Regions from separate parts of the Pseudoalteromonas sp. SWXJ133 genome, predicted to be linked through region 3. Evidence: predicted binding sites of a transcription regulator. Region 3 holds the regulator's gene; each other region holds the start of a gene.
The links. Region 3 encodes sigma-54, which starts transcription at its own class of promoters, with help from an activator protein. Its sites were predicted from a motif close to GTTGGCACGNNNNTNGNNT; they were not measured.

Region 1 (7,631 bases), on a different contig from region 3:
ATGTTTATTTGTTGTTACAAATTTAACTAACAAGTAACTTATGTTCCTGTTTTTCTTGTGATATAAAACATTATAAAAATAATTACTCATATTCAAGGAAGTAAAAATGCTATCAATAACTGGGTTATCTAAAACCTACGATAACGGCGTACATGCACTACAAGGTGTTGATTTATCTATCGGTAAAGGGATGTTTGGATTGCTTGGGCCAAATGGCGCAGGTAAATCATCGCTTATGCGTACCATTGCAACACTGCAGTCGGCTGATTCAGGTTCAATTACTTTTGATGGCATTGATGTATTTAAAGACCCACAGGCACTGCGCCAACGCTTAGGTTACTTACCACAAGATTTTGGTGTGTACCCGCGTGTTAGTGCTTACGACTTACTGGACCATATGGCTGTTTTAAAGGGTATTCATAATAAAGCAGAGCGTAAAGAGTCGGTTGAAGGATTACTTGCGCACACTAATTTATATCAACATCGCTCAAAAGCGGTCAGTGGCTTTTCGGGCGGTATGCGCCAGCGTTTTGGTATTGCACAGGCATTACTGGGTGACCCTGATTTACTAATAGTTGATGAGCCAACAGCGGGGCTAGACCCAGAGGAACGTAATCGTTTCCATAACTTATTAGTAAGCTTAGGCGAGCAAAAAGTAGTTATATTATCGACCCATATCGTTGAAGATGTTGCAGAGCTTTGCCCAAATATGGCGGTGTTGGCTGGCGGTAAGATTTTACTAGAAGGTAACCCAATAGCGCTTACCGATAAGCTCCAAGGACAAATTTGGCGCAAAGCTATGATCCAAGAAGAAGCGCAAGAACTTGAGCCGCAATTACCGGTTATTTCTAAGCGCCTATTTGCAGGTAAAACAATTTTACATGTAATAGCAGAGCAAGCCCCACAAGGGTTTGAAGCAAGTAATGCAAATTTAGAAGATGTGTATTTTTCTACTCTGCTTAATCATCGTAACAGCCAAGTAGCATAAGGAGGCGTTATGTTTTTTAATATGCTCGCGTTTGAGCTGCGCTACTTTGTGCGCCAGCCTTCGTTTTATGTGACCTCATTAATCTTCTTTTTTATGGCGTTTTTTATAAGCTCTAGTAGTAAGTTCCCGTTAGGTGGGGCGAATGTTCATATGAACTCGCCTTTCTCTATTATGCTTTTAACCGTTACATTTTGTACACTCGCTATGTTTTTAGTGGTTAACTTTGTTGCCAGCTCTGCTATTCGCAACAGTGAAAGCAAAATGGATGAGCTGGTTTTTAGTAAGCCTGTTAATCCTGTGCCTTATCAAGCAGGGCGTTTTTTTGGTTCTTACTTAGTTGTACTTATTGTGTTTTTAAGCGTGCCATTGGGTGTGTTTTTAGGGTCGCAATTTGGTTTATTGGTTGGCTGGCTCGATAGCGAATTGGTAGGTCCTAATAAGCTAATGTACTACGCTGCGCCTTATCTTTATTTAGCAGTGCCAAGTTTACTGGTGCTTTCGGCTATTTTTAATAGTGTAGCGGTCTATTTTAAAACCATGATGTCGGTGTATGTAGCAGCTGTTGTGATTTTTATAGCCTATCAAATTGCCGGCGTTTACTTTGATGATTTAGCATTTAGAAATATTGTTGTTTACGCCGACCCATTTGGCTCTGGTTCGTTAATTGATTTAACACGTTATTGGACTGTAAATGATAAAAACACAGAAGTTCTAACGCTCACAGGTGACCTTTTAGTTAACCGTATATTGTGGGTGGCAATCAGTGTTGCAATGTTTTTTGGCCTTGGAAAGCTAAGCAATCGCATAGTAACTAAAAAACAGAAGAAGCAATTTAAAGTCTCTGCTTTTGTACAAAATAAACAAGCTGCACTTATCAATAGTGCTAAAAATTATAAATCAGCGGGGGTTAGTACTAAATCTCAGCTAATAATGCGCAGTATATTCGAACTTAAACAAGTTATATTTAGTGCTCCTTTTATGATTTTAGCGGGTGTAAGCATTGTAACGCTTATGATCCCACTACTTGCTCCTATTGGCGCCTATGGCACTACTAACTGGCCTTTAACTCAGAATATGGTAAATGTTATTAGTGGTATTTCCGGTTTATTTTTGTTTGTTATTATCGCTTTTTATAGTGCTGAGCTTGTGTGGCGAGAGCGACAAAGTGGCATGGGCGATATTGTTGACAGCTTTCCGGTACATAACAGTGTTTTTTGGGTGTCAAAAATACTGGCTTTAATCGCCGCTATTTCTGGGTTGTTTCTAGTGGGAATGATACTCACAATTACAGTTCAGTTATTTAAAGGTCAATTTAATTTAGAGCTAGGACAGTATTTATTTAGGATTGTTTATTTATCGATTTTACCGTTAATTATGCTGACGGTACTCGCCTTCTTTTTACAAATTATTAGCCCGAATAAATATGTAGGAATGGGCTTGTTTATTTTGTATTACATAGCGCAAAAAGTAATGGGTTCTTATGGGTTTGAGCACCATATGTATCACTTTTCGCAAAGCAGTAGCGTACCGTATTCTGATATAAATGGTTATGGGCACTTTTTACAAGGCGCGCATTGGTACACATTATATTGGGGTGCGTTAAGTCTTGTTTTAGCGATTGTTGGGTTTGCGTTATGGCATCGCGGTCCTTCACAAACGCTGCGCACACGCTTGTCTATGCTTCGTTATAATATGTCGTTAAAAGGGCAAGCGGTTGCGGTTATTAGTGCATTAGTGTTTGTTGGTGCAGGCTACAATATTTATAACAACACGCGAGTTTTGAATGAGTTTACTACGAGCGATGAGTTTCAAGACAAGCAAATAAGTTATGAGCAGCAGTTTGCACAATACAAAGACTTAGCACTACCTATGGTGACCGATGTTGATTTAACTGTTGATATTTATCCAAAAAAGCGTGCTTTAAGTGCTGTGGCAAAAATTAAATTTACCAATACCTCTAACGAGCCAATTACGCGAGTTTTGATTACCTCACCTCAACACGCTAAAAGTTGGGATGTAGCCATGGCTGGCGGAAAGATAGTTGAAAAATTACCAGCGTTTTATTCAGCATGGTTTGAGTTTGAGCAGCCGCTTATGCCAAACGAAGTAAGAGAAGGGCAACTGTCGGTTACTCGTGATCATACAGCCTTTACCGATAAAGACTCTGATACACAATTAGTTGCCAATGGCACTTTTATTAATAATTGGGAACTCCTTCCTAACTTTGGTTATAACCATGGTTTACAGGTAGCTGATAAATTTGAACGTCGTAAGCATGATTTACCAGAACTTGAACGTGCCCATAAGCTAGAGGACAGTCAGTACTATACACAAAGTGATTTAGGTGCAGCTAATGGGTTTATTAACTTTAAGGCGACGGTAACGACCGACGAGTCGCAATTTGCTATTACCCCAGGGTATTTACAAAGTGAAAGTGTAAAAGAGGGGCGCCGTACCTTTGTTTATGAAATGGATGCGCCCATTTTAAACTTTTACGCGGTGCTTTCGGCAGAACTTGAAAGTAAAAAGGTTGAGCATAATGGGGTAAATATTGAGGTGTACTACCACAAAAATCATGCATGGAATGTTGACCGTATGATTGAGTCGGTACAAGACTCGATAGATTACTTTACACAAGCATTTGGGCCGTATCAGCATAAACAACTACGTATTATTGAATTTCCTAAATATCGCTCGTTTGCACAAAGTTTTGCCAATACAGTGCCATACTCCGAAAGCATAGGGTTTATTACAGACTTAAGAGATGAGAGTAAAGTTGACTACCCTTACTATGTTACCGCACATGAAGTAGCGCACCAATGGTGGGGGCATCAAGTATCGGCGGCTAATGTAGAGGGGAGCGCGGTTATTTCTGAAACGCTTTCACAGTACAGTGCGCTTATGGTGCTTGAGAAACGCTTTGGCGCAGAGAAGCTACGTAAGTTTTTAAAATATGAGCTTGATAGGTACTTAATAGGGCGTACAGGGGAAGCCTTTGAAGAAATGCCACTATATAAAACACAGTCGCAACAATATCTTCATTACAATAAAGGATCAGTTGTGATGATGGCGATTTATGATCGTTTAGGTGAAAAACGTTTAAACAATGCACTCAAAGCATTTTTAAATGAATTTCAGTACCAGTCAACGCCATACCCAACTACGCTTGATTTACTTAGCTATTTAAAACAAGACGCAACGCAAGCAGAACAAAGTTTTATTGACGATCAGTTTAAATATATCACTTTGTATGAGCTTGAGATGAAAGACGTTTCAGTTACAGATAGCGTTGATAGCGAAGGATTTTATACTGTAACACTTAGCGTAGAAGCCGTTAAACAGCGTGCGGATGGCCAAGGTGAAGAAACTGAACAGCCGCTCGATGAGCTAGTTGATATTGCATTGTTTAGCGACGACCCTGAAAACTTACTAGCTGAAGACTTTGTTATTTACTCGAAAAAGCATCAAATAGTATCTGGTACCAATACTATTGAGCTTAAAGTAAAAGAAAAACCATTATTTGCGGGGGTTGATCCTTACATTAAGCTGGTCGATAAAGACAGTAAAAACAACTTAGCTAAGTTTTAACTGCTATTTAAATAACTATTCTTTTAGTTAACTAATCTGTACACAGGTTAACTACTTCAAAGGCCGCATTTATGCGGCCTTTATGTGTAATAAATTGTATAAAACTTCATAGCGATTCTACATATTCCTCACAGCTTTTTACGCTAATATTTTATGTTTTCTTATAAAGTTACCTTACTGGTATTTAGTTTATAAGGAAGAGTATGAAACCATTAATTATAGGGGCGATAGCATTAAGCCTCAGTGCTTGTTCTGTGGTAACCATTCAGCCACAGGCAACAGCAAAAATAACGAGCCAAGCTAATTTCGAAGATAGCCGCCCATTTTATTTATGGGGATTAGTGGGTGAGCAGCGGGTAGACGTAAAACAAATATGTTCAAATACACCGGTTATTCAAATGCAGTCACAACAAACGTTTAGCGATGGAGCGCTGAGTTTAATTACGCTTGGAATATACTCGCCCCATACCATTAAAGTGTGGTGCCAAGAGCAAATACTAGGGGAGACATTATGAGTATCAGCTATTTGCAGCCGGTTGCACACTGATTATTTTAACGGGGTGTACAAATATTTACTTTGATAACGGTATACAGAGCAAAGTAAGCAATAAAACGCTAAAAAGCTCACAGTGGCATCATAATTTTGCACTTGCGTTGTACGAGGGATCAGAGCCGTTAGATTTAACAACACATTGCCCACAAGGTGAATGGCAAAGCGCTCATACGTATAAATCGTTTACTAATGGTTTAGCTGAGGTGGTTGTGAATCAAATCGGCCCAGCTTGGTACCCTAAAACAGTAGAAGTACAATGTAATAAGGTACCATTTAAGGCAAAACAGCTATAAAACGAGAAAAGGGCCAAAAGGCCCTTCGTGTTGCAGCAAGTAACACATTCTTTCTTATAAATTAAAGTCTACAGAATAAGCAACGTAAGCTTTAATATCTGAATCATCCATATCTGTATCAGACAAACCAAAAGTAAAACCGTCTTTCGAAATTGATACACCGTAATCTAAGATATTATCATCGCCAATAAAATCACCAGAGTAATGGCCTAAGTGAAGTGCCATTTCAGTGCCGTTACTGCCAACAGTAAAACCGTAGTCAGCTGTCAGGTAAAGTGAATCACCAAAGTCTGTATCATCACCACTTGCAGCTGATGTTGCTAATACAGAAGCACCAAAGGTAAAGCCTTCAACACTGATGCTACCGTAAATTTCAGAGAAATCTGCGTCTGCTTCAGAAGCTGCGTCTGGGTAAGCGTAATAAATATAACCAACATCGTAGCTAACACTTTCGTTAATATCGCCACCAAAGCCTGCATATAAGTCAAGCTCATAGGTCATTTCATCTGCCCACGATGCATTTGAAGCCCAAGTACCTGCATAAAAGCCCGATTCATTGGCATAATCAATACCGCCTGAAATAGCTGCATCGCCCCCAGTTTGCTCTTGACCACGCCATAAGTAGTTTGATGTTGCCGCTGCATTAGCAGTTACTTCAGCATGTACGGCTGTTGACGTTAAAGATGTTGCGCCCATTAATGCTATAGCACTTATAGCGATGGTTTTTTTTAGTTTTAGCATGTCCATTTCCCGTTATATGATTTTTGCTCGCCAAGGTTTTTATTATGTAATTGGAACCTTCAGGCTGACGGCTTTTTATTGTTTAACTAACGGGATAATTGCACTGTGTGTGCCAGCTTCATTGTTTTTTATTAAAAATTATTTTTTATGTATTAAAAACATGAGCTTGAATTTTATGAATAGGATAGGGATATAACATGAAGAAAGATGTTGCGCACATTGCTGGTGCATAAATTAACCTAGCCGCACCATAAAAGTACGGCTAAATTAGAAGATTTTAACCGAATATAGTGCGCATAAGGCTAATTGTTTCGTTTACGCTGCGACCTTTTTGTACTTCACTCACAATTGAATCACGTTTACTGCGAATGTGTTCAGGAATATCGTCAGCAGCAAGAGCACGGTCTACTAATATTTCTGCAGACTCTTTACCTCTACGCTGAGTTTTACCTGTTGTAGTTGTAGTACGTTTAGGCTTGGTTAGCAGTTTAATGTAGTTAGAGTTATCTGGTGTTTTAGCATCAGCGTAGTGAAAGAAACATGGAATTAATGCTTTAATAGCAACCAATTGTTCTTCTAACTCGTTACTAGGTTTAGCCATTTTGTACCATGACATAGCTTGAATACCTTTTACGATATCTTGCCAGTAACGCTCAAAATCACTATTTTTAAGTTTAGAAACACCAAGGGCACCACATAATGCATCTAATCGATTATTTGTAATCGGAGTAAATAAATCAGGGCGACGCATTGCAAGCAGTCGTGTTGCAGGCGCAAGTGTTGGTTTTTCGTTATTGTCGGTGAATATTTTTGAATAAGCAGCAACAAATTGTTGATATTCGTATTGAGTAATATCACCTTCAAGTGGAATATTCACTAGTGCATCGTCAAAAGCACCTGGTAAATCACCAAGCATTTGATGGAAGCTCTTTGCACTCTTTGTAGATGCAAACCATTCAACGTCAAAGTTGTATGTGCTTGGATCAAGTGATGCCATGTGCTTACCGCTAAACGCAAGTAAGTCTTCAGGAATCATATCTTTAAGAGACTGTTCACGAATGCTTTTGATGTAGTCTACCAAACGAAGCTGTTCGTCAAGTGCAATAACGTCTTTGTGTTGTTCTACAAATACACTTACAACAGGCCACGGAGCAATACGTAAAGTTTTAACCTGTAAAAAGCTGATAGCTGAAATAAGCTGATCGTGTAGCTTCTTAAGTACTGGTAACTGCTGTGGCTCTAGCAAATCGTAGTTCATACGATCTCTGCTTGCACTTAGCAATTCGTAACACCAAGGTAAAAAATCATCAGGGTGGTTTTCTACTTTCACGGCCATAAGGTTAAGGCTTAATTCTGAAGATTGCTTCAGAATGTTCTGATAGATTTGATTTTCTTGTTCGCCTAGCGTCATTTTTGACGGTGAAATTAGCAGTTTTTTCATGCCTTGTAGAATCTCCGGTTTAGATAT
Region 2 (7,631 bases), on a different contig from region 3:
TGCGAACTCGCAAGGCTTGGAACAGGTTGGTAATACGAGCTGGAAAGAAAGTATAACATCGGGGGAACCTATTGCTGGCGAACCTGGTTCTGGTTCACTGGGTAAAATAAATTCATCAGCACTTGAACAATCAAACGTAAATTTAACTAGCGAATTAGTTGATCTGATCACTGCACAGCGTAACTATCAAGCAAACTCGCGTGCGCTTGAAGTTAACTCAACAATTCAGCAAAGTATTTTACAAATACGATAAACTAAAACTGTTTAATTTATCCTTAAAGGCTGCTTAATTGCAGCCTTTTTATTGGCTGATTCAACGTTGGGGTAGTTAATACCAGCCGGCATAAGTATTTATATAATTTAAGCAGATTGGTAAGACACATTTAAACCACGCCATAATAATTTCTTTATAGTATTAAATTTAATCTGGCATCTATATTGCATTTACTATTGCAGAGATTTTTATGTGAGTCGATGTTATGGATAAAATGGTCTATATTGCCGCGTCTGGCGCTAAGCAAAGCATGCTGGGTATGGCTCTTAAAGCCAATAATTTGGCGAACGCCAATACCACAGGCTTTAAATCTGATTTTGCTCAAGCACGATCGATGCAAGCATTTGGTGAAGGTCTACCAACAAGGGTGTTTTCTATGGAAGAACGCCCTGGTTCAGATATGACATCGGGCGGTATTGTTCAAACCGGCCGTGATTTAGACATAGCAATGAGCGACAACGCCTGGCTAAGCGTGCAAGACGCCTCAGGTAACGAAGCTTACACTAAAGTAGGTACGCTTAATATAACTGCCCAAGGTATGTTGGTTACCAGTGGTGGGCGTCAAGTAATTGGCGAAGGTGGTCCTATAATCTTACCTGTTCCGATTGAAAAAATCGGATTCAGTGAAGATGGTGCAATTCAAGTACGACCACAAGGCGCGCCAGCTAACTTTTTAGAAGAAGTTGATCGCTTAAAAATAGTTGAAGCTAATAATTCCACACTTGAAAAAGGTAACGATGGTTTATTTAGGCCAAAGCCAAATCAAACGGTTGAAACCTCAGCCAATGTAAAAGTATTAAGCGGTTCATTGGAGATGTCTAATGTTAACCCAGTTCACGAAATGGTCGATATGATCAGCCATCAACGACAATTTGAATTACAAGTAAAGCTTATGAAAACAGCCGAAGAAATTGACGAGCGTCAAGATCAGCTGTTGAGAATAGTTTAACTTTAAAATGAGGACTCTATTATGAACCCAGCATTATGGATCAGCAAAACTGGGCTTGATGCCCAACAAACCGATATCTCGGTTATATCAAATAACTTAGCTAACGCCAGTACGGTTGGATACAAGAAAAGTCGTGCCATTTTTGAAGATTTACTTTATCAAAATATCAACCAACCTGGTGGCCGTTCATCGCAAGATACCCAAATGCCCTCAGGTTTAATGTTAGGTGCGGGTGCTAAAGTTGTAGCCAACCAAAAAGAATTTACGCAAGGTAACATGTTGACCACTGAAAATTCGTTAGATTGGATGATTTCTGGCGAAGGTTTTTTTGAAGTACTTCAACCCGATGGCAATATCGCCTATTCTCGCAATGGTCAGTTTACTACTGATGGTGATGGTCGAATTGTGACATCGGGAGCAGGTTATGTTATTCAGCCTGAAATGAACGTTCCTGAAGACGCTCAGTCAATAACTATTTCTCAAGATGGCGAAGTGTCTGTACGTATTGCAGGCCAAGCCGACAACGTTGTCATTGGTCAACTTACTATTAGTGACTTTATTAATCCATCGGGTCTTGAGCCAATTGGTCAAAACCTATATACCGAAACAGCTGTAAGTGGCGCTCCAGTGCAAGGTAACCCAGGCGTTGAAGGATTAGGTAGCATTATTCAGGGCTCACTTGAAACATCAAACGTAAATGTAACTGAAGAGCTGGTAAACTTAATTGAAACTCAGCGTATTTATGAGATGAACTCAAAAGTAATTTCGGCTGTTGACGAAATGATGAGTTACATCAATCAACAGCTTTAATAGTGCGGGGGGAATTATGCGTAATATTATTTTATTTGCAGCAGGCACATTATTTTTAAGTGGTTGTATGTCAACGCAAAATAGTGAAATAGTACAGGATGATCCTTACTACGCACCTATGTACCCTGAGCCTATTTTAGAGCCGATGGTAGCAACAGGTTCACTATTTAATACTCATACATCAAACGATTTGTATTCTGATAAGAAAGCACTGCGTACTGGCGATATAATTACGGTTAAATTGCAAGAGTCAACTCAAGCAACAAAAGCAGCTAAAACAGAAACAGACAAAGAAACCGAAGCAAGCTTAGACCCTGTTATTGGATTCGGCGGTCTACCTGTAAATATAGGTGGTGATAGCATTCAGTTTGGTGTTGGTAGTGACTCGTCGTTTAAAGGTGACTCAAAATCAAATCAATCAAACAGTTTAGTGGGTGATATTTCGGTTAACGTAATGCGCGTTTTACCAAACGGAAACTTAGTGATCCGTGGCGAAAAGTGGCTAACGCTTAATACAGGCGAAGAGTTTATTCGGTTAGAAGGGCTAGTTCGCCCTCAAGACGTAAGCGCCGATAATACGGTTGAATCAAACCGTATTGCTAACGCACGTATTCAATACTCAGGTAAAGGGCAGACGCAAGAAGCACAAAGTCCTGGTTGGCTCACACGTTTCTTTAGCAGTTCGCTGTTTCCATTTTAGAGGTAGTCACATGAACAGCTTTAAAACTTTATGCTTAATTGTATTATTAGGCTGGCAGTTTACTGCCAATGCCGAGCGCATAAAAGATGTATCTATGGTTGAAGGGGTACGTTCAAACCAGTTGGTAGGCTATGGTTTAGTAGTAGGTTTACCTGGTACTGGCGAACAAAATTCATATACTCAACAAAGTTTTAGAGGCATGTTGAATAACTTTGGTATCACATTACCTTCAACTCAAAGTCCTAAAATTAAAAATGTTGCGGCTGTTGCAGTCCATGCTGAACTACCTGCATTTAGAAAACCAGGGCAAACAATAGATATAACTGTTTCTTCTATTGGCAGTGCAGGCAGCTTACGTGGTGGTACTTTATTACAAACTTTTTTAAAAGGTGTAGATGGTAACGTGTACGCAATTGCGCAAGGTAGCTTAATTGTAGGTGGTTTTGGAGCTGAAGGCTTAGATGGTAGTAAAGTTGTTATGAACACTCCCACTGTTGGTCGTATACCCAATGGCGCAACTGTTGAGCGCACCGTAGAAAGCCCGTTTATGCAAGGTGACTTTATTACCTTTAATTTAAACCGTCCTGATTTTACAACGGCTAAACGTTTAGAAAGAACAATTAACGATTTGGTTGGTCCAAATAGCGCGCAAGCAATTGACTCTGTTTCCGTTCGTGTTGTTGCCCCCAGAGATGCCTCGCAACGTGTATCGTATTTATCAACACTTGAAAATTTAGAATTTAAGCCAGCTGATATGGCAGCTAAAATAATAGTTAATTCGCGTACTGGCACTATTGTTATAGGCAAAAACGTTAAGCTTCAACCTGCAGCAATTACTCACGGCGGCTTAACAGTAACAATTGCAGAGCAACAAAATGTGACGCAACCAAACCCGCTAGGTGCAGGGGATACTGTTGTCACGCAGCAGAGTATTATAGATGTAAATCAAGATGACTCGCGGGCATTTGTATTTAATCCAGGTGTGAGCTTAGATGATTTAGTGCGTGCAATTAACGAAGTGGGTGCAGCACCTGGTGACTTAATGGCTATTTTAGAGGCATTAAAAGAAGCGGGCGCAATTAATGGCCAGCTAGTTGTTATTTAAATCTTTAGGCACATAAATTACGTATTACTTAAAGCCCTATATCTTTCAAACAAGATATAGGGCTCTTTTATTTATAGTACACTAATCTGCAATATATTTAATCATTTTGAAGAGGGCAAAACTGACGCTAGCTGCGTTAAACTTTTCTCATTTACGACCGCATGGGTGCACAAGGTATCGCAACGCAGGCGCAATTGCAGAGAACAATTAAACAACGAAGTTTTTGCCTACTATCAACAAGGTTTTCCTGCCTCAAAACAGATCACTTAATTAAGCTAATTGGTATAACTCAAAATTATTATACTTATCTTTATCGTTTTGTTTGGTAGTGGCTCAATTTTTGCATTTTTAACTGCATTATTCATTTTGTGTCAAAAAGCCGATGGAAACGAACCACCTCGATAAGCAAAACTTTTTTGATTTAGGCAACTTAAACTCACTTCGACAAGAAGCCTTAACAAGTGGCGACGCATCGACAGATGCTTCTAAAGCTGCGCTTAAAAAAGCGGCTGCACAATTTGAAGCAATATTTACGCAAATGTTGCTCAAAGGTATGCGCAAAGCAAATGAAGCATTTGAGGACAAAGAAAGCCCATTTAATTCAAGTAGCGTAAAGTTTTTTGAAGAAATGCACGACCAACAACTTTCATCTGAATTGTCATCTAATGGCTCATTAGGGCTGGCTGATTTAATCGTTCAACAACTCTCCCCTGATGCTAAAAACTACACGCCAAGCTCAGTACTCAGAACGAGCAATGATTTTTTAAGTGATCAGCGTGCAGGCACAGAGTTGCCGCATCAACAGTATAAAAAAGAAACCATTCCATTAACTGATAACAAAATTACAGAAGAGGCTAAGTCGAATGACAATAAGGCAAACTTCGACACTGCCGAAGAGTTTGTAAGTTCAGTGTGGGAGCATGCAAAAACAGCGGCTAAAAAAATTGGTTTAAACCCAGCCGTTATGGTTGCACAAGCAGCACTTGAAACAGGTTGGGGCAAGCATATCATTAATAAAAGTGATGGCGGCAGTTCAAATAACTTATTTAATATTAAGTCAGATAAAAGCTGGGAAGGCGATAAAGCAAGCAAAGTAACGCTTGAATTTGAGCAAGGTACACCCGTTAAAAAACAAGCAAGCTTTAGAGCTTATGATTCAATTAAAGACAGCGTTAATGATTTTGTAGATTTTTTGACGCAAAACCCACGCTACAAAGAAGCATTACAAAATACAGCAAAACCAAATGATTTTTTAGATTCTCTCCAAAAAGCTGGTTATGCAACAGACCCAAATTATGCGGATAAAATTAAACAAGTACTTAATAGTACTGAGCTTAAAAATATTGCAACAAGCGTGATCCGCCAAGGAGTAAAGTAATATGTCGTTTAATTTATTAAACATTGCAAATTCTGGAATAAGAGCAAGTTCTGATTTACTGCAAACGACAAGTAAAAATATTGCCAATGTAAACACGGAAGGTTACGTACGTGAACGGACCGAACATACCACGATGATTGATAATCAAGTGGGGAGAGGCGAGACGTACCGTTTACTTAATGAATTTGCACAAAAACAATTAAACAGAGATACATCAAATAAAACATTTTTTGATCAGTTTGAAAGTGAAGCAAACCGAATTGATACACTATTCTCACAAGAGTCAAATAGTGTATCAACGAGCTTAAATTCATTTTTTAATAATGTTCAAGAAGCACTCAATCAACCATCATCATCTGTAGCTCGCTCTTTAGTTATGAGTGATGCAGAAAACCTACTTGACCAGATGGATAGGCTTTCGGGGATTGTAGTTGAACAAAAACGAGTAGTCGATGAGCAATTACAAATATTCTCCACTGAAGCTAATACTTTAATCGAAAATATTAGCTCTTTAAATCAAGAAATTGTCGGAATTAATGGTACTAATAGTGCCTCAGATGCTAGCTCTGCTTACAACGAGCGTGATAAAGCGATACGTAACTTATCTGAATTAATAGATATTGAAACGCTTGATGGGCCAAATGGTGAAAAGCTTGTATTTATGGGAACCGGTGAAGCTGTCGTTATGCAAAATGGTACTTTTAATCTATTTTCTATGAGTGCAGACCCAGATCCTAACTTTCAAGAGCTTCGCTTAGATGTTAATGGTGGAAAAGCGGTGCCGTTAGATGTTGATGCTAGTAAATTAAAAGGGAAAATTGGTGGATTGCTTGCTTTTCGAGATGATATTTTAATCCCTACACAAAATCAACTAGGTCAAATGGGGCTGGCAATAGCTGATTCTTTCAATCAACAAAATCATTTAGGTATGGATGCAAGTGGTCAGCTTGGCGGTGATATATTTGAAATTCCTAGTGTTGGAGGCTTTCCTTATCAAAACAATACAGGTACGGCCAGTATTACTGCCACTGTAGAGCCTGGTATGGGTAGTGAGTTACCAGCAAGTGATTTTATTATTACTTATACAGCAAATCCTAATGAAGTCAGTATTCAACCAATTGACAATAAAGGTGAGCCGCTTGGAAATCCTTCACTAGCTAATGTAGTGGCCGGTGTTATTGACTCGTCAACAGTTGTGAGCGGAGAGTCTTTTGGTTTGCAAATAAGTGTAGTGGGTGCTGGAAATGCAGGAGATCAATTTCAAGTAAAGTTAAACTCAGGTGCGGCTGGTAACATATCTTTGCTTACTGGGCGCGGTGAAGACTTAGCACTTGCCTCACCAGTGAGAACCGCTGCAGATGGTGATAACACAGGCACGGCTTCCATTTCTGCAGGAGAAGTTAGCGATGTTACAACGGGTAGCTTTACTACTTCCCCATTAGCATTAGCGAATGGACCTATTAATATAGTAAAAACAGCGAATCCAGACGAGTATATAATTTCAGACAACATAAATACCACGACGGTTACAATAATTCCTCCGGCTAATAATCTGCTTAATCAAGCTGGCGGCGCATTTGCAACTTATGGGTTTGACTTTAATATTGAAGGTACACCGGCGGCTGGCGATAGTTTTACTCTAGAATTTAATGAAGGTGGCTTTGATGATAATCGTAACGGTTTAAAACTCGCTGAATTGCAAAATGGCGACCTAGTGCGTCAAAATGTAGTCACTAGTACTAGTGCCGATAATCATAAAACGTTTAACCAAGCATATGCAGGATTGGTTACTGAAATTGGTGTGGTAACTAGTCAGGCTAGAACGAATGGAGCCGCATTTGATGCGTTAGCTGAGCAATCAGAGGCATGGTACGAGTCTTTATCTGGTGTGAACCTTGATGAAGAAGCAGCCAATTTACTACGTTTTCAGCAATCTTATGCGGCCTCAGCTCAGGTGCTTTCTGCCGCTCGTTCTATTTTTGAGACTTTACTCAGTGCTGCGAGGTAATTATGCGCTTATCAAATAACTTAATGTATCAAAATAATATTAATAAAATACTCGATAACCAACAAGGTGTGGCCGGTGCGCAAGAACGTGTAAATACAGGGCAAAAGTATTTAACTGTTTCAGAAGGCCCAGCAGCAATATCTCAAGGAATGTTGTATTCAAATAAAATTCAAACGAATGAGCAGCATACTAAAAATATTAATCAGCTAAAAGGTCGATTAGAAACCGAAGAAAGTATTTTATCGGGAATGAATGACGCTATTTTAGAAGCGCAGATGCTAACTATTCAAGCAGGTAATGGGTCACTCAGCAAAGATGCGCTAGCGTCAATTGCAGGAGAGCTACAAGAGTTACAAAAATCATTACTTAACTTAATGAATACTCAGTCAGAAGGTGGAGAGTACATT
Region 3 (7,631 bases):
TCACAAATAGTGCAACAACGTATGAGCAGCTTAACCGTACAGCATATTTATCAAGGCCAAGAAAATAAGCTCATTGCCTATCAAGAGCTAAAAGATAAACTCAACCTTAGTGATGAACAAATTGCTTATATCGGTGATGATGGTCCTGACATGCCCGTTATGGAATTCGTCGGCTTTGCTGTTGCAGTAAATGATGCCCATCCACTTATTAAACGTTTATCACACTATGTAACGCAAATGCCTGGCGGCTTTGGCGCAGTGAGAGAGCTTACCGACCTGCTCATGCTTGAAAATGGTAAAGCATTAACTACACAAGGCACTAGTTCATGAATGCAGCGCGCATAATATTAAGCGTTTTATTCATTAGCTGTATGGTTTGGCTTTGGTACCCTTATTTTACACAAACTAATGTTGCACCTCAGGCTGAGCCTGAAGTTATTGCAAAACCTGACTACATAGCTATTGAACTCAAACAAACAGCCTATGACGAGCAAGGTAAAATTAGCCACAAAGTCACTGCTGCTAAAATGGAGCTATATCAGCAATTAGGTTTTACATTTTTTGAAAAACCCATTTTTACTTTATATAACGAAAAGCAAACGTGGCAAATAAATGCAGACGAAGCAACATTATACGAAGACAAGCAATTAATTTTAGAAGGTAATGTGGTTGCCAAAAACTTAACCGATAACGCCATGATAGACAAAATCAATGCTGATAATATTCAGGTAGATATAAAGCTATTAACAATGCGTTCGGAGCAACCCGTTATCATCACCGGACCCAATTTAAAAATCACTGGTAAAGGCCTAGAAGCCGACTTAAAAACCGAAGTGATAAAACTAATTAACCATACGCGAACCATATATTATGACCAATAAAATATTAAAATCACTTATTATTCCTACACTTATACTAGCGTTTAATAGTAGTGCTGCAGAGCAAAACTCGCAACCTGCTGCAAATCAAATTTCAATAAGCGCCGATAAGCAAGAAGGCCAATTAAAAGCTAACGTGGGTATTTTTGAGAAAAACGTTGAGATTATTCACGGTAATCGCCGAATTACAGCAGACCGCCTCGAAGTACATAAGCGCGATGAACTTGGTGATAACCAGCAACTATTAATTGCCACGGGTAGCCCTGCTCGCTTTGAAGAGAAGCAATCAGATGGCACAACTATGAGCGCCAGTGCAGACGAAGTTCGTTACGATGTATCTAAACGTTTTTTAACGCTCGTTGGTAATGCAGAAGTATCGCAAGCAGGACAAAAAATTAATGCTAAAAGTATTACCTACGATATAGAACAACAGTTAATCAGTGCCGAAAAAGATGAAAACTCAACTGACCGCGTTCACACTATTTTAGTGCCTATCGAAACTAAAAAAAGTAAAAAAGACGATAAAGGTCAGCCATGAGTACATTAAAAGCAGAACTATTAGCAAAGAGCTATAAAGGTCGTGAAGTTGTCAAAAACGTCGGCCTTGAAGTCAAAGCAGGCAGTATTGTTGGTTTACTTGGTCCTAACGGCGCAGGTAAAACCACCACGTTTTATATGATTGTGGGACTTGTACCTAGCGACAAAGGTAAAATTTCTATCGATGATAACGATATTACTCTTTTACCTATGCATAGTCGTGCTAGATTAGGCATTGGCTACTTACCACAAGAGTCTTCAATTTTTAGAAAACTGACTGTTTATCAAAACTTAATGGCAATTTTAGAAACACGCAAAGAGTTAAATAAGCAAGCCCGAGAAGACACGCTCGATAAATTATTAGATGAATTTAGCATACAACACATTCGTGATAGCCAAGGTATGGCATTATCGGGTGGCGAACGTCGCCGCGTGGAAATAGCACGTGCGCTGGCAGCCGATCCTAAATTTATATTATTGGATGAACCATTTGCAGGTGTTGACCCGATTTCGGTATTAGATATAAAGAAAATAATAGAACATCTCAAAAATCGTGGGATTGGTGTATTGATTACCGATCATAACGTAAGAGAAACCCTTGATGTTTGTGAAAAAGCCTACATTGTTTCTCATGGGGAGCTGATTGCATCAGGTACTCCAGAACACGTATTAAATGATAAAACAGTACGCGATGTTTACTTAGGCGAGCAATTTAGGCTGTAACATTTACGCCATGTCTTTAAGCATCTGCTAGTATTAATTATAACAACATAAAAGGATTGTTAGAGATACATGAGGCAATCACTACAGCTGCGCATGGGCCAGCAACTTACAATGACTCCACAGCTGCAACAAGCTATTCGTTTGTTGCAACTCAGTACATTGGATCTCCAGCAAGAAATACAAGAAGCTCTCGACAGCAACCCGCTATTAGAGGTTGAAGAGGCAGATTATTCAGAAGACGCTGCAGGTAAAAACGAGCAAAAAGCTGATACCGATGACATAACTGTTAGCGCATCTGCCGATGATGCTCCAAGCGAATATGAACAAGATAGTGGTGAAGCACTTGCAAAAGACACGCTAAGTGACGACATGGCTATGGATGTTAGCTGGGATGAGTACATGAGTGCCGCCCCTGCAGCATCATCAGGTCCAATGCCTGAAGACGAGTCAATATACCAAGGCGCCTCTACTGAAACGCTCCATGAGTATTTAATGTGGCAGTTACAACTAACGCCATTTAGCCCTACAGACGAAGCTATTGCTATTGCGATTGTAGAAGCCGTCGATGATTCAGGTATTTTAACACTAAGCTGCGAAGAGATTTTAGAAAGCTTTAATCAAGAAAACGAAGATGATAACGAAGTCGAACTTGATGAAATTGAAGCTGTATTAAAACGCATCCAACTGTTTGATCCTGTCGGTATTGCTGCGCGTAGTTTACAAGAGTGTTTGTGTATTCAGCTTAACCAGTTTGACAAAGAAACACCTTACATTAATGAAACAAAAATGATTTTAACCGAGCATATTGATTTATTAGCTGCTCGTGACTATCGTACATTAATGAAGAAAACTAAGCTCAAAGAAGAAGAGCTTAAAGAAGTAATGACATTAATACATACTCTTAGCCCTAAACCTGCAGATACTATTGTAAGAGAAGAATCTGAGTATGTTATTCCTGATGTGTCAGTTAAAAAAATAAAAGGCCGCTGGGTTGTTGAACTAAACCCAGATAGCATGCCTAAAATTCGTGTTAATAGCCAATACGCAGCAATGTCTCGCACTGTAAAATCCAGTGGTGACAGCCAGTTTATTCGCTCGCATTTACAAGAAGCTAAATGGTTTATTAAAAGCTTAGAAAGTAGAAATGACACGCTATTAAAAGTAACCAATTGCATTGTTAAGCAACAACAAGGCTTTTTTGAACACGGCCCTGAAGCCATGAAACCAATGGTTTTAAATGATGTTGCTGAAATGGTAGAAATGCACGAATCAACGATTTCGCGCGTAACAACCCAAAAGTATATGCACACACCCCGTGGTATATTTGAGCTAAAATACTTTTTCTCAAGCCATGTAAGCACCGAAAACGGTGGTGAATGTTCATCTACGGCTATACGTGCTCTTATCCGAAAATTAATCGCTGCAGAAAACTCAGTAAAACCATTGAGTGATAGCAAAATAGCGGATATATTGGCTGAGCAAGGAATTAAAGTAGCGAGACGCACAATCGCAAAATATCGCGAATCTCTGTCTATTCCACCGTCAAATCAACGTAAAAGTTTGATTTAAGACGCTAAACTAAGAGGGTAATGCTTATGCAACTAAACTTAACTGGTCGCCACGTAGAATTAACCGATTCACTAAGAGACTATATTAATACTAAATTTGCGAAGCTAGAAAGACACTCTGATCATATTAATAATGTTCATGTCATTCTCGATGTAGAAAAATTAAACCAAAAAGCAGAAGCCACGATACACGTAAGCGGTGCTGAGCTATTTGCCTCTACAGAACATCAAGATATGTATGCCGCCATTGACTCGTTGATCGACAAGCTCGATCGACAAGTAATTAAACACAAAGAGAAGCTTGCTCGACACTAATATGATGAAATTAAGCTCACTTATATGCCAGGACTGCAGCAAAGCTGCGGTCCTTTTTAATAGCAAAAAAAGAATTTTAGAGTTCATTAGCGAACTTGCTCACGACAAACTTCCGTACCTACCGCAACAAGATATTCTTAATGCTTTAATGAGCAGAGAAAAATTGGGTAGTACAGGTATAGGGCGTGGCATTGCCATTCCTCATGGAAGAATGAGCGGTGCAGAAGAGCCTTTGGCTTTAGTACTCGTTAGCGAAACTCCAATAAATTTTGATGCGATCGATAATCGCCCTGTTGATATTTTCGTCGCACTCATCGTACCAGATGGCGATAACCAGCAGCACTTAAAGACTCTAGCAACCATTGCTGATAAACTAAACAACAAAGATTTTTGTAAACAGTTACGCAGTGCAAAATCAGATACTGAGCTTTACCAAGTTATTGTCAATCAATCATAGTTTTATAAAGGGTGTTAAATGGAGTTAATTATCATAAGCGGCCGTTCTGGTTCTGGAAAGTCGGTTGCTTTACGCGTTGTAGAAGATTTAGGTTATTATTGCGTAGATAATATTCCAGTTAACTTGCTTCCTTCATTAGTTCGCAGTGTGTCTGATAGCTACGATAAAATTGCTGTTAGCATTGATGTGCGTAACATCCCTAAACAACAAGATGAATTTAACGATATTCTTGAATACTTGCCAGGCTTTGCAAACCCTACGTTATTTTATTTAGATAGCGACGATCAAACATTGATCAAACGTTTTTCTGAAACTCGTAGATTACACCCACTATCAATTGACTCGTTGCCTCTTGATTTAGCCATCAAAAAAGAAAAAGAATTACTTGATGTATTAATCACTCGCGCCGACTTTATGATAGACACGACTGATTTGAGTGTTCATCAACTTGCTGAATCTATTCGTGAAAAGATTTTAGGTAAAAAAGATAAGCAACTGATTGTCACGTTTGAATCATTTGGTTTTAAATACGGCATACCAAAAGAAGCCGACTATGTATTTGATGCACGCTTTTTACCAAATCCACATTGGGAACCTGAATTAAAACCTTTAAATGGGTTAGATCAACCCGTTAAAGATTATTTGGCCAATCACAGCATTGTGCAAAAATTCACATGGCAAATTCAAACATTTGTACAAACGTGGTTACCGCACTTAGAGCGAAATAACCGCAGTTATTTAACTATTGCTATTGGGTGTACAGGCGGACAACATCGCTCTGTATATTTAGCGCAAACCATCGGTGAAAGTTTTGCAATGACACATCCCAATGTAAAAATTCGCCATCGCGAACAAGAAAAATAATATAGCGGAATAAGAACCTGTTCAGCTTAGGTAGAGTAAATTATGCATTGTGAAGACACTTTTTTAATAAAAAATAAATTAGGATTACACGCCAGAGCTGCTACCGTGCTTGCCCAGTTGGCAGTGCAGTTTGATGCTACAATTACATTATTTCAAGACGACAAAGAAGCGGCAGGCGATAGCGTACTTGCACTAATGTTACTTGAAAGTAGCCAAGGCAAAGAAGTAAAAGTTGTATGCAAAGGCCCCGATTCTGAGCAAGCTTTGCATGCTGTTGGAGAATTAATAGCACAACGTTTTAATGAACAAGAATAAACAGTTATAAGAATAATACTCGCATTACAAATGCCTCGACTAAAACAGATATATAAAATAAATACGGTTAGTGACGCCAGTTAACTCACCTCTCCCCATAAAGTAACATAAGAATTTATAAAGGACGCCAATGCCTGAAGCTTTTGAACAAGATTACCCGCTACAACAACTAAAGCAGGTGACTAAGTCACTCAATAGTGGTCAATTTGTTCAAGTTAGGCGCATGCTCGCAAAAACAGCTCCTTGTGATACCGCATTATTATTAGAATCATCACCGCATAAAATTCGCCGACTCCTTTGGCAGTTGGTTGATCCTGATGTGCAAGGTGATGTTCTTGAAGAACTATCTGAAGATGTTCGTTTAGGCATTATTGCCCAGATGGAACCTAAGCATATTGCAGCCGCAACAGAAGATATGGGCCACGATGACTTAGGTGAAGTATTACGTAGTCTACCAGACACCGTCTACAAAGACGTTGTTAGCGCGATGGACATTCAAGACCGTGAACGTGCAACACAAGCACTTTCGTATCAAGAGCGCTCTGCAGGCGCGCTAATGAACACCGATACGGTGACCATCCGCCCTGACGTAACACTCGATGTTGTACTTAGGTATATTAGGCTACGTGGCGAGTTACCAGAAGGTACCGATGATTTATACGTTGTTGATAAGCATAACTGCTTTATAGGCGCTTTATCGCTGAGTACATTATTAACTAACCCGCCAGAAAAAATTGTTCGCGATTTAATGGATGAAGATTGTGAATCCATTCCAATCTCAATGGATGAAAGTGAAGTCGCGCAATTATTTGAACGTCATAATTGGATATCGGCACCCGTAGTTGATGATAACGATCAGCTCCTTGGTCGTGTCACTATCGATGACATCGTTGACGTAATCCGAGAAGATGCTGAGCATAGTTTATTGGGCTTAGCCGGTCTTGATGATGAAGAGGATACATTCGCTCCTGTACTAAAAAGCTCTAAAAAACGCTCAGTTTGGTTAGGTGTCAACTTACTAACTGCACTTGCAGCTGCTTTTGTAGCTAGCTTTTTTGAAGGCACTTTAGATGTTTTACCTATTTTAGCTGTACTTAACGGTATTGTTCCTTCAATGGGCGGTGTTGCAGGTAGCCAATCGCTAACTCTCGTTATTCGTGGTATTGCAGTAGGTCATATTAATCAAACTAACCAACGCTTTTTAATGATGAAGGAGCTTGCTATTGGCGCGTTAAACGGTGTTTTGTGGTCGTTGTTAATTGCAGGTGTTATTGCACTATGGCAATGGGACTTTATGCTTGGTGGCGTACTTGCCTTTGCTATGTTTATGAATCTGGTTGTGGCCGGCGTTGCTGGTGCGAGTATCCCTATTATTCTTAAAAAGATGAATATAGATCCCGCTCTTGCAGGTAGTGTAGTTTTAACTACAATTACAGATATTGTGGGTATATTCGCCTTTTTAGGCACCGCAACATGGCTGCTGATATAAGTTTAAAATGTAAATTTTTGAAGTTAACATATTTAGAGAAAAATCAGCCATTATGACAACTAATACCAAAAATAAAAAAGACACACCTAAAAAAGCGCCAAAACAAAAAGGCCTATCAATATTAAAGAGTGTGTTGATATATGGTTTCATATTTTTCGTAATTTATAACGCTGTAAATTGGTGGCGACAACCTGTTATGCCAGCAAATCCTCAATTACAATTAATAGATTATAAAGGGCAAAACATTGATTTAGCAGCAATGAGCCAAGATAAACCAACACTTGTCTATTTTTGGGGAACTTGGTGCCCTATTTGTAGTATTACCTCCCCTGCCATAAACGAACTCGCAAACGAGAATAACTACCCTGTAGTGAGCATCGCAGTAAAATCAGGTTCGGATCAAAAACTACATGAGTATCTAAATGATCATGGCTACAGTTTTACCACTGTCAACGATCAACACGGTGAGATATTTGCCGATTGGC

Region 1: a site for sigma-54 is predicted at 6,262-6,280, ahead of I6F40_RS17660 (TorF family putative porin). Genes of this name have one in related genera too.
Region 2: a site for sigma-54 is predicted at 4,166-4,184, ahead of flgJ (flagellar assembly peptidoglycan hydrolase FlgJ). Genes of this name have one in related genera too.

The regions. Positions count from the first base shown of each region.
Region 1 covers NZ_JADYXJ010000030.1:12,512-20,142, reverse strand. The annotation lists gene I6F40_RS17680 (ABC transporter ATP-binding protein) at 107-988, shown strand; gene I6F40_RS17675 (ABC transporter permease/M1 family aminopeptidase) at 998-4,576, shown strand; gene I6F40_RS17670 (Bor family protein) at 4,780-5,091, shown strand; gene I6F40_RS17665 (Bor/Iss family lipoprotein) at 5,120-5,422, shown strand; gene I6F40_RS17660 (TorF family putative porin) at 5,477-6,163, opposite strand; gene I6F40_RS17655 (hypothetical protein) at 6,441-7,604, opposite strand.
Region 2 covers NZ_JADYXJ010000010.1:12,436-20,066, forward strand. The annotation lists gene flgE (flagellar hook protein FlgE) at 1-253, shown strand, start outside; gene I6F40_RS09510 (flagellar basal body rod protein FlgF) at 480-1,223, shown strand; gene flgG (flagellar basal-body rod protein FlgG) at 1,245-2,033, shown strand; gene flgH (flagellar basal body L-ring protein FlgH) at 2,050-2,733, shown strand; gene I6F40_RS09525 (flagellar basal body P-ring protein FlgI) at 2,744-3,838, shown strand; gene flgJ (flagellar assembly peptidoglycan hydrolase FlgJ) at 4,221-5,216, shown strand; gene flgK (flagellar hook-associated protein FlgK) at 5,218-7,224, shown strand; gene flgL (flagellar hook-associated protein FlgL) at 7,227-7,631, shown strand, end outside.
Region 3 covers NZ_JADYXJ010000003.1:115,120-122,750, forward strand. The annotation lists gene kdsC (3-deoxy-manno-octulosonate-8-phosphatase KdsC) at 1-330, shown strand, start outside; gene lptC (LPS export ABC transporter periplasmic protein LptC) at 327-881, shown strand; gene lptA (lipopolysaccharide transport periplasmic protein LptA) at 871-1,416, shown strand; gene lptB (LPS export ABC transporter ATP-binding protein) at 1,413-2,138, shown strand; gene I6F40_RS03430 (RNA polymerase factor sigma-54) at 2,208-3,707, shown strand; gene hpf (ribosome hibernation promoting factor) at 3,734-4,021, shown strand; gene ptsN (PTS IIA-like nitrogen regulatory protein PtsN) at 4,026-4,478, shown strand; gene rapZ (RNase adapter RapZ) at 4,497-5,342, shown strand; gene I6F40_RS03450 (HPr family phosphocarrier protein) at 5,385-5,657, shown strand; gene mgtE (magnesium transporter) at 5,788-7,146, shown strand; gene I6F40_RS03460 (protein disulfide oxidoreductase) at 7,199-7,631, shown strand, end outside.